Regions from separate parts of the Microbacterium sp. SLBN-146 genome, predicted to be linked through region 2. Evidence: riboswitches for the same ligand, from Rfam matches in the RefSeq annotation. Region 2 holds a riboswitch; the other holds the start of a gene.
The links. A riboswitch is a leader RNA that binds a small molecule or an ion and turns the genes downstream of it on or off. The one in region 2 is predicted to bind thiamine pyrophosphate.

Region 1 (5,038 bases), 2.4 Mb from region 2:
CGCCGTTGGCGGCGATGCTCTTGAGGTCGGCCTGGATGCCGGCACCGCCGGTCGGGTCGGTGCCGGCGATGCTCAGCACACGGGGAATCACGACGCGCGCGGTCATCGGACCGACTCCCATGCGGCGCGGAGCTCGCGCGCCGCATCCGCGGGGTCGGGGGCGCTGCAGATAGCCGAGACGACCGCCGCCCCGGCGGCACCTGCCGCGCGGAGACCTGGAAGGTCCGCCCGCGTCACGCCGCCGATGGCGACAGCGGGGCGTTCGCTCCCCTCGACGAGCCGGGCGAAACCCTCATGCCCGAGGGGAGTGGGCGCGTCCTGCTTCGTCGCCGTCGCATGCAGCGCTCCGATCCCGACGTAGTCAATCAGCGCCGGACTGGACGCGGCGTCCCTCAGCTCGTCTTCCGTCGAGGCGCTCAGCCCAAGGACCGCGTCCGTCCCGATGATCGTCCGGACCGCGTCGACAGGAAGGTCCGACTGTCCCACGTGGACGCCCGCGACACGCACGCCGGCCGCACGCGCTGCGAGGAAGACATCCACTCGGTCGTTGACGATGACGGCGACATGATCGGGAACGATCTCGGCGATGCGGCACACGACGTCGAGGAAGTCGGCGCCGGGGGCGGACTTCTCGCGCACCTGCACGGCGGTGACGCCGCCCTCGACCGCCGCTCGCACGACCTCGACGAGATCGTGCCCCGCGGCGGATGCCAGCCGTGAATCGGTCACGAGATAGAGAGACAGGTCGACATTCACGAGACCACCGCCCGGCGGCGGAGGTCGTCAGCCGTGATCGCTGCCAGCGCATCGAGGAAAGCGGGTGCGAACGTGCCGGGGCCTGCCGCGCGCTCGGCGGCGAGCTCGGCGGCGACCGTGTACACGGCGATCGCCGCGACGGTGGTCGCGAATCGATCCGCGTCGATCGCGGCGAAGCACGCCATCACCGCCCCCAACGCGCATCCGCCGCCCGTGATGCGAGTGAGGAGCGGATCCCCGTTGTGGACGCGCACGATCCGATGCCCGTCCGTCACGATGTCGACGGGACCCGAGATGGCGACGACTCCGCCCGTGGCTTCCGCGAGCGCGCGGGCGATCGGCAGTGCCTCCTCGACCCCGTCGGCTGCGTCGACTCCGCGGCCCCCCGCGCCCGAGCCGGCGAGCGCGAGCACTTCCGATGCGTTCCCCCGCACGATGGTGGGACGGAGCTCCTTCAGCGACACGGCGAGGCGAGTGCGAACGGGGAGCGATCCGATGGCAACCGGGTCGAGCACCCAGGGCGTACCCGCATCGTTCGCGGAAGAGACGGCCTCGAGCATCGCGGCGCGCTGCTCCTCCGTCGGCGTGCCGAGGTTCACGAGCACCCCGGAGGCGACGGCAGCGAATGGTCCCGCCTCCGACGGGATGTCCACCATGGCGGCGGAGGCTCCCAGGGCGAGGAGCGCGTTAGCGGTGAAGTTCACCACGACGCTGTTGGTGATGCAGTGGACGAGCGGTGCGCTCGTGCGCACACCCTCCAATGCGGAACAGGCGAGATCGAGCAGGTTTTCCGGCGTGCGCGTCATGCGCGACATCCCTTCGCTAGTACGAACTAGATCAGGTTCGACGGGTGTCATCTCAGCCCCTGAGGGCACCCCGTGTCACGTGTGTAGGACTCAGCCTATTCGTCTGTCGCCACTGCCACCTACGAGTGATCGAGTGCGGCTCGGCGGAGCGCGTCGTACGCCTTCGCGACGCTGTCCGCGAGGGTCTCGATCCCCGTGATGGCCGTGGGATCGGTGCAGAATCCGATCCCGATGTCGCCGGCGTGCGAGATCGCGGCGATCCGCAGCGCGTGATGAGCGCCCGGCTCCGATGACGAGAACAGGCGGTCGACCCGCCGCCCCGCGACGGCGACAGGACTCCGCGGGCCGGGCACGTTCGAGATGGCGACACTGAACTCGCGTGAGCTGTCCGAGATCCGATGAGCGAGTGCATCCACGCCGGGCACTGCCCCCAGTGCGTGGAACAGGTCGTACAGGAGCGCAGCGTCGCCGGCCTGTTTCTCGGTTCGCGTGAGCGCGCTGATCCGATCGAGACGCTCGAGTGGGTCGTCGACGTCGAGCTGGAGATCCACGTTCATGAAGGAGTCGCGGTTGCCCGCGGACGTGGCATCCTCGTCGCGGTGGTGCAGGCTGACGGGAACTTGCGCGCGAAGGTCGAGATGCGCGGCGATATCGCCCAGCCACGAACGAAGACCGCCCGAGACGACAGCGAGGAGCACATCGTTCACGGTGGCGCGGCGCGGACGCGATGCCCCGATCGCTTTGAGTCCTTCGAGGGGAACGACGGCGAACGCGACGTCTCGGGCCCCCGTGATCGGCCGGTCGAAGGGCGATCGCGAGCCGGGGTGTCCGAGTTCGCGTCCGATCGTCTGCGGGAGACGGGTCACCTCGCTGAGGACGCTGCGGGGAGCGTCGGCCGGGCTCCTGCCGGCGCTCGCAGTGACGGGCTGCGCATCGTGGGGATCCAGGAGGAGGGCATCGAGGAACCTCATGCCCGCGATGCCGTCGACCATCGCGTGGTGCATCCTCGCCGCGATCGCTTCGCTTCCGTCGGCGAGCGGGCCGATGAGATCCAGCGTCCACAGCGGTTTCGAGCGATCGAGGTGCTCGGACATCAGCACGCTGACGGTGCGGCGCAGGTCTTCGCTGGTCGCGCACTCGGTGCCGGCGCGGCGCCGCACGTGGTCGCCGATGTCGAAATGGTCCGCAGCTATCCAGCGTGGCCCACCCTGCGTGTCCACGTCGACGCGCTCGCGCGCGCGAGGGTGACGATCCAGCCGCGCCGAGATCGACGCACGCAGCGCCTCGAGGTCGACCGGTGCGCCGGGACGCAGCACCATCAGCTTGAGCGTGTGGCCTGTGAGAGACGTCGACTCGATCGCGAGGATGCGGGCGTCATCGCCCGAGAGCCGGTCATCGGCATCCGTCATCTTTGTCAGCCCTTCGCTTGACCCTCACACTGTGTCATGGTCGAACGTGGCTTCCATCATGTACACCATCGGAGAATTCGCCGCACTCGGGCGAGTGAGTCTGCGGATGCTGCGCCACTACGACGCGATCGGACTGCTCCAGCCCGCGCGGGTCGACGAACGCACCGGCTACCGTTTCTACGCGATCGATCAGCTTCCCCTGCTGCTTCGCATCGCGGAGCTGCGCGAGCTCGGGGTCGGACTCGACCGCATCGCGGAGCTGAGCCGTGCCGACGACCAGGATGCTGCACTGCGTGACGTGCTCGATACGAGGCGTCGCGAGCTCGAGGCATCCGTCATCGGCGACCGCGCACGCATCGCTCGCATCGAGCGGCGTCTCCGTCTTCTGGAAGGAACCGCCATGTCCGATGTCATCTACAAGCAGGTCGATCCCGTCACCGTCTACGCCGCGAGCCAGTACGCACCCGGCATGGGTCCTGAGAACGTGGGCCCCGTTGTCGGCCCCCTCATCGGAGCGCTGGACGAAGCTCTCATCGCAGCAGGCAGGCCCCTCCTGGAGCCGGGCATCTTCTGGTACGACGCCGAGGGGGATGACCGCTTCGCCGTCCACGTTTCGTACGTCGCCGAGGCGGAGCCCGTTGCCGGACCGGGATACGACGTCGTCGAGCTGCCCGAGCTGCCGATCGCTGCGACGCTGATCCATCGTGGCGACATGAGCGGCATCGGCGAGTCATGGGCGGCACTCATGGAGAAGGCCGTCGCCGACGGCTACCGCGTCGTGGGCGCGTGCCGCGAGGTGTATCTCGAGGCGGACGGCCACGTACCCGGGCCCGACTGGGTGACGGAGCTGCAGGCTCCCGTCGCCCGCGTGTAACCCCGCCGTTCTGAGGAGATCCGCGTTCCTGAGGTCCTTTGCCGCCAGTTCGACCTCAAGATCGCGGATCTCCTCACTTCCGCGAGACCGGCTGCCGGATAGCATGCGTGGCATGACCCGCCCCCGCCACATCATCCATCAGACGAGCGTCATGGCAGCACTCCTGGACGGGGTCTTCGACGGCGAGACGGATGTCGCAACACTTCTCGATCGCGGCGACTTCGGGTTGGGCACGTTCGACGCGCTCGACGGCGAGATGGTGATTCTCGACGGCATGTGCCACCGGCTGACGGCGGACGGCGCGGCGCACCCCGTCGAGGGATCTGCTCGGACACCGTTCGCCGTCGTGACGCGCTTCGTCACGCACGCTCGCGCATCGCTCACCACGGCGCACGACAGGGCGGACGTACGCGCGGTGATCGACGGCATCCTGCCGTCGGCCAACTACATGTACGCCGTCCGGGTCGACGGTCGGTTCTCGTCGATGCGGGTCCGCGCCGTACAGGCGCAGGCGCACCCGTACCCGCGCCTCACCGACGTCACCGATGACCAGGCGACGAGAGAACTCGAGAACGTCGAGGGCACCGTCGTCGGATTCCGGACACCGGCGTTCGAACACGGCATCTCAGTGCCGGGCTACCACGCGCACTTCGTGAGTGCCGATCGCTCGTCCGGCGGGCACATCCTCGACTACACGCTCGACTGCGGCGAGGTCAGGCTGTGCGTCGGGACCGACCTTCATCTCGAACTCCCGCGCACGGAGCTTTTCGCGACCGCCGATCTCGACCCCGACGACCTCGACGAGCAAGTCGACCGCGCCGAGTCGTGACCTCCGGAGGAGGCACCGGGGCGCGCGGCTGATCGACCCCGAGGCGGCCTCGATCCCCACGGCACGCCGCGGACATGTCGCGGCAGGTCGTCAGAAGGGTGCAGCGTGGTTGACGCCCATGTCGGGGTCGGGATCAGTCACCCGGTAGACGGGGACGCGGCGTTCGGGGGGAACGAGGTATCGTCGCCCGGCCGGGGAGGTCCACTCCACCACACCCCCACTGTCGGGAACCTGCCGCAACCCCCACCCACCGTGGTGTTTCACCCGATGATGCCCCTTGCACAACGGCGCCAAGTTCACACTCGACGTGTGCCCGCCGTGTTCCCACGCGACCGTGTGATCGATCTCACACCGTGACGCGGGC
Region 2 (5,038 bases):
ACAGAGGGCTTGCGGACGATCTCCGCGATGACGGGATTCGCGAGCGCCTTCTCGGCGAGCACGAGGAGGGCCTCGGGCGTCGCGACGTTGCGGGCGTCCAACCCGGTCGGCTCGGCGACGGTCACACCGGCGACGCCGTGGGTCTGCAGCCACGAGTTGGCTGCCGCCGCGAAGACGGCATCGGTCGGCCAGAGGGTCGTCGCGAGGCGGTCGGCGTAGTTGTTGGCTGAGCCCACGAGCATCCCCTCGAGCATCTGGTACTGCGTGAGGGATCCCCCGACGGGGACGTCCAAGGCGGATTCGCCATTGCCCCGGTAGCGCCAGTAGGCCGAGCGGTCGGCGGATGTGAAGCGGAATTCGGGCCCCTGCTCGCCGACATCCAGCGGCATCTCCTCGAGCACGACGAGTGCCGTGACGACCTTCGTGATGCTCGCGATGCTCGCGGCGTCGGGCGACGAGGCGAGGGATCCGATGCCCACGACTTCGACGCCCGCGCTGCCGACACCCGGCCACGCCGGTGCGGCGGCGGGGGCGACCGCGGGCTGGAGTCCGACGGCCTCGACGGTGGGCGGCACGGAGTGCAGCGGCCATAGGAGAGTCGTCGCCGCATAAGCCCCGAGGACGAGCGCGACGAGCGAGAAGGGCACGACGACGGCGGCCCGGAAGGGCGACCGGCGCGGGGGTCGTCCGATGAGGTCGGGCGTCGAGTTCGCGTCGGGCTGGGCCGCCGGGCGTGGGGCGACGCGGGTGTCGTCGACCCACGTGAGCGCGACGTGCGCGGATGCCGGTTCGGCGAGCGTCATCGTGGTGGTGCTCGGCACGGCACCGGCAGGAGGATCGTCGCGCGTGAGGGTCGTTCCGGATGCACCGTCGGTCCCGTCCCGCAGTGCGCGGCGCGTGAGCTCCGGGGGATCGTCGGGGACCATTCGCCTACGGTACAACGCCGGTCGCCGCGTTATACTCAACGCCACAACCACGGGAGTCCGGTGAGCCGGGCTGAGAGGAAGCGATCCACGCTTCGACCGTCGAACCTGATCCGGATCATGCCGGCGCAGGGAGGAGCATCAGATGCACACGTCCACGCCCGCATCCGCCACGAAGAAGCGCGTCGGAACCTTCCGCTGGAGGATCGTCGACATCGTCGTCGCCAGCGTCATCGGTGTCGCGTCCGGCCTCATCTTCCTGCTGTGGAACATCGGATACCTCGGGCCCAAGACCCTGCTCGAGCCGCTCGCCCCAGGACTCCAGGGGCTCCTCGACGGGCCGTGGCTCTTCGCCGGGGTGCTCGGCGCCCTCATCATCCGCAAGCCCGGTGCCGCGATCTACACCGAGACCCTCGCGGCTGTCGTGTCCGCGCTCGTCGGCAACACGTGGGGCGGCTTCCTCACGATCGAAGCGGGCCTCGTACAAGGCCTCGGCGCCGAGGTGATCTTCCTCCTCTTCTTCTACCGCCGGTGGTCGCTGCCCGTCGCGATCCTCGCGGGCGCGGGTGCCGCTCTCTTCGGGGGCATCAACAACCTCATCCTCTGGTTCGCGGGCGCCGACGCGACCTTCGTCGTCATCTACCTCGCGAGCACGATCCTCTCGGGGGCCGTCATCGCCGGTGCTCTCTCGTGGGTGCTCGCGCGCGGTCTCGCGGCGACGGGGGCGCTCGACCGCTTCGCATCGGGCCGTGAGGCCCGAGCGCGCGTCTAGCCGCGTGTCGATTGCGTCCCCGCGTCCCGCGGCCGTCGAGGCGTCCGGGTGGGGCTGGCGGCACGCCTCGCGCGAGGCATGGGCCGTGCGCGACGTGTCGTTCCGGATCGCGCCGGGCGAGCGGGTGCTCCTGCTCGGGGCGTCCGGCTCGGGGAAGTCGACGCTCCTCCACGGACTCGCGGGCGTGCTCGGCGGCGACGAGGAGGGCGAGTCCGAGGGGGAACTCCTCGTGGACGGCGCCGTCGCGGCATCCCGTCGGGGGCTGTCGGGTCTCGTGCTGCAGGATCCCGACTCGCAGGTCATCCTCGCTCGCGTCGGAGACGACGTCGCCTTCGGATGCGAGAACCTCGGCGTCCCGCGCGAGGAGATCTGGCCCCGCGTGGGAGAGGCCCTCGACCGCGTCGGCCTCGATGTGCCCCTCGATCGCCCGACCAAGGCGCTCTCGGGCGGACAGAAGCAGCGGCTCGCGCTCGCCGGCGCGATCGCGATGCGCCCGGGACTCGTGCTGCTCGACGAGCCCACCGCCAACCTCGACCCCGACGGCGTCGCGGAGGTGCGTGCGGCCGTCGCGGCGATGCTCGATGCGTACGGCACGACCCTCGTCGTCGTCGAGCACCGCGTCGAGGTGTGGCTCCCTCTCGTGACACGCGTCATCGTGCTCGGAGAGGGCGGTGTCCTCGCCGACGGCTCTCCCGACGCCGTGCTGCGGTATCGGGGCGCCGAGCTCGCGGCGGGCGGCGTGTGGGTCCCGGGGGTTCCGCCGCGGCATCCGTCACCACCGTCGTCACCGCCGGGGGCGACCCTCCTCTCCACACGCGATCTCGCCGTCGCGCGCGTCAAGGGCTCACCCGTCGCGGCGGGGATCGATCTCGACGTGCGGGCCGGAGCCGCCCTCGCGCTCACGGGACCGAACGGTGCGGGCAAGTCGACGCTCGGGCTCGCCCTCGCGGGGCTCGCAGCCCCCGCCGGCGGCACGATCGAGGCGAGTGAGGAGCTGGCCGCGGGAGCCGGACACACACCCATCCGCTGGACGTCGCGGCAGCTCCTGACGCGCATCGGCACGGTCTTCCAAGACCCCGAGCATCAGCTGCTCGGGCGAACGGTGCGCGGTGAGCTCGAGGTCGGACCCCGTGCCCTGGGTCTCGACGAGCCCGAGATCGAGCGCCGGGTCGACGAGCTCCTCGTGCGGCTGCGCTTGGACAGGCTCGCGCGCGCCAACCCGTACACGCTCTCCGGGGGTGAGAAGCGGCGCTTGACGGTCGCGGCCGCCCTCGCGACGGCGCCGCGCGTCCTCGTCCTCGACGAACCGACGTTCGGGCAGGACGCGCGCACGTGGGCGGAGCTCGTCGCGATCCTCGCGCGCCTCCGCGACGACGGGTCGGCGATCGTCGCGATCACGCACGACCGCGATGTCGTGACAGCCTTGCACGCCGACGAGTTCCGGATGCCGGGGGCCGGGACGTGACCCTCCTCGACGCGACCGCGCGCACCGGTGCCGTGGCGCGGATCAACCCCGTCGCGAAGCTCGGCGCGAGCGCGCTCATCGCGATCCCGCTCGTCTTCACGCTCGACTGGGTGTCCGCTGCCGTCGCCCTTCTGCTGGAGTGCCTGCTGCTGCCGTTCGCCGGCTTGCGGTGGCGGGAGTTCTGGGTGCGGACGTGGCCCGTCTGGCTCGCCGCTCCCCTGACGGCGCTCACGATCGCGCTCTACGGTCAGTCGAGCGGCACGGTCTACGTCGAGTGGTTCGTCGTGCGGATCAGCGAGGGCTCTCTCGAGCTCGCCGTCGCGACGCTGTTGCGGGTCCTCGCGATCGCGCTCCCCTCGGTCGTCCTCTTCGTCACGGTCGACCCGACCGACCTCGCCGATGGGCTCGGCCAGATCCTGCGTCTGCCCGCGCGCTTCGTCCTCGGCGCGCTCGCGGGGCTCCGCATGATCGGGCTGTTCCTCGACGATTGGCGGGCGCTGGAGCTCGCCCGGCGCGCTCGCGGCGTCGCCGACCGGGGGCGCCTCCGCCGCTTCCTCGGTATGGCGTTCGCGCTGCTCGTCCTCTCGATCCGTCGCGGAGCCAAGCTCGCCACGGCGATGGAAGCACGCGGGTTCGGCGCTCCCGTCGCTCGCACGTGGGCGCGCGAATCGCGCTTCGGGGCGCGGGAGTGGGCTCTGATCGCGATCGGAGCGGGCATCGCGGGCCTCGCCGTCGCGGCATCCGTCGTCGCCGGAACCTGGAACTTCATCCTCGGCCCGTCCTGACGGCGGGTCGCCACGGCGGACGGCTCACGCGGCTGGGGCGTGGTCCGTCCCGCGGGGCGTGGGTTGTGCGGCGGGGCGTGGTTCGTCGGGTGGGGCGTGGTTCGTCCCGGTGGGGCGTGGTTCGTCCCGTGGGGCGCACATGTCGCGCCCCACGGGCGCGGAGTGCGCCCCGCGCGGGTGGAGTGCGCCCCGCGGGGGTGGAGTGCGCCCCGGCCAGGCCGGCGGCTCGCGCGCTTGGGGCGTGGTACGTCCTACGGGGCGCGGTTCGTCCCGTGGGGCGCATCTGTCGCGCCCCGCGCAGGTGCAGTGCGCCCCGCGCAGTCGAATCGCGCCCCGAGCGGGCGGAGTGGGGCCTACGCAGGCGGAGCCCCCCCAGCCAGGCCGACGACGCGCGCAGTTGGGGCGCGGTTTGGCCTGCGGGGCGCGGTTCGTCCCGTGGGGCGCACATGTCGCGCCCCAGCCAGGCGGAGTGCGCCCCGCGCAGACGGAGTGCGCCCCAGCCAGGGGAGCGGCCCCAGCCAGGGGAGCGGCCCCGCGCAGGCGAGTCGCGCCCTAAGCGGGCGGAGTGCGCCCCAGCCGGGCGGACGGCTCGCGCGCTTGGGGCGTGGTTCGTGCTGCGGGGCGTGGTTTGTCCCGTGTGGCGCACATGTCGCGCCCCGCTCAGGTGGAGTGCGCCCCGCGCAGGCGGAGTGCGCCGCAGCCAGGCGGGCGGCCCTGCGCAGACAAGTCGCGCCCCACGGGGGCGGAGTGCGCCCCAGCCAGCCAGGGGCAGCGCCCCAGGCAGGCGAGCCGCGCCCCACGCGGGCGGTCCCGCGCTCGCGCTCGGACGGCGCTCGCGGCAGACTGAAGTCCGCACGCGACCGGATGCGGACATCCATAGGTCATCGCGTGACACCCAGTCCCAGGTAAACTGGGATGCAATGCCACCGACGTCCGCGGTCGGCCCGCCTGTTCGAAGGAGAACGCATGGATCTGACGGATGCCTCGGCCCTCGTGACGGGCGGTGCGAGCGGGCTCGGCCTCGCCACGGCCCGTCGCCTCGCGGCAGCGGGTGCGACGGTCACGATCGTCGACCTTCCGACGTCGCCGGGCG

Region 1: another riboswitch for thiamine pyrophosphate. It lies ahead of thiM (hydroxyethylthiazole kinase); the one in region 2 lies ahead of FBY39_RS03100 (ECF transporter S component).

What each region holds. Positions count from the first base shown of each region.
Region 1 is NZ_VFMR01000001.1:3,175,310-3,180,347, forward strand. It holds gene FBY39_RS14295 (bifunctional hydroxymethylpyrimidine kinase/phosphomethylpyrimidine kinase) at 1-106, opposite strand, end outside; gene thiE (thiamine phosphate synthase) at 103-729, opposite strand; gene thiM (hydroxyethylthiazole kinase) at 753-1,562, opposite strand; TPP riboswitch at 1,554-1,645, opposite strand; gene FBY39_RS14310 (wax ester/triacylglycerol synthase domain-containing protein) at 1,682-2,971, opposite strand; gene FBY39_RS14315 (MerR family transcriptional regulator) at 3,018-3,845, shown strand; gene budA (acetolactate decarboxylase) at 3,958-4,674, shown strand; gene FBY39_RS14325 (HNH endonuclease signature motif containing protein) at 4,765-5,038, opposite strand, start outside.
Region 2 is NZ_VFMR01000001.1:738,371-743,408, reverse strand. It holds gene FBY39_RS03105 (D-alanyl-D-alanine carboxypeptidase family protein) at 1-926, opposite strand, end outside; TPP riboswitch at 966-1,075, shown strand; gene FBY39_RS03100 (ECF transporter S component) at 1,069-1,695, shown strand; gene FBY39_RS03095 (ABC transporter ATP-binding protein) at 1,781-3,160, shown strand; gene FBY39_RS03090 (energy-coupling factor transporter transmembrane protein EcfT) at 3,157-3,945, shown strand; gene FBY39_RS03085 (SDR family NAD(P)-dependent oxidoreductase) at 4,912-5,038, shown strand, end outside.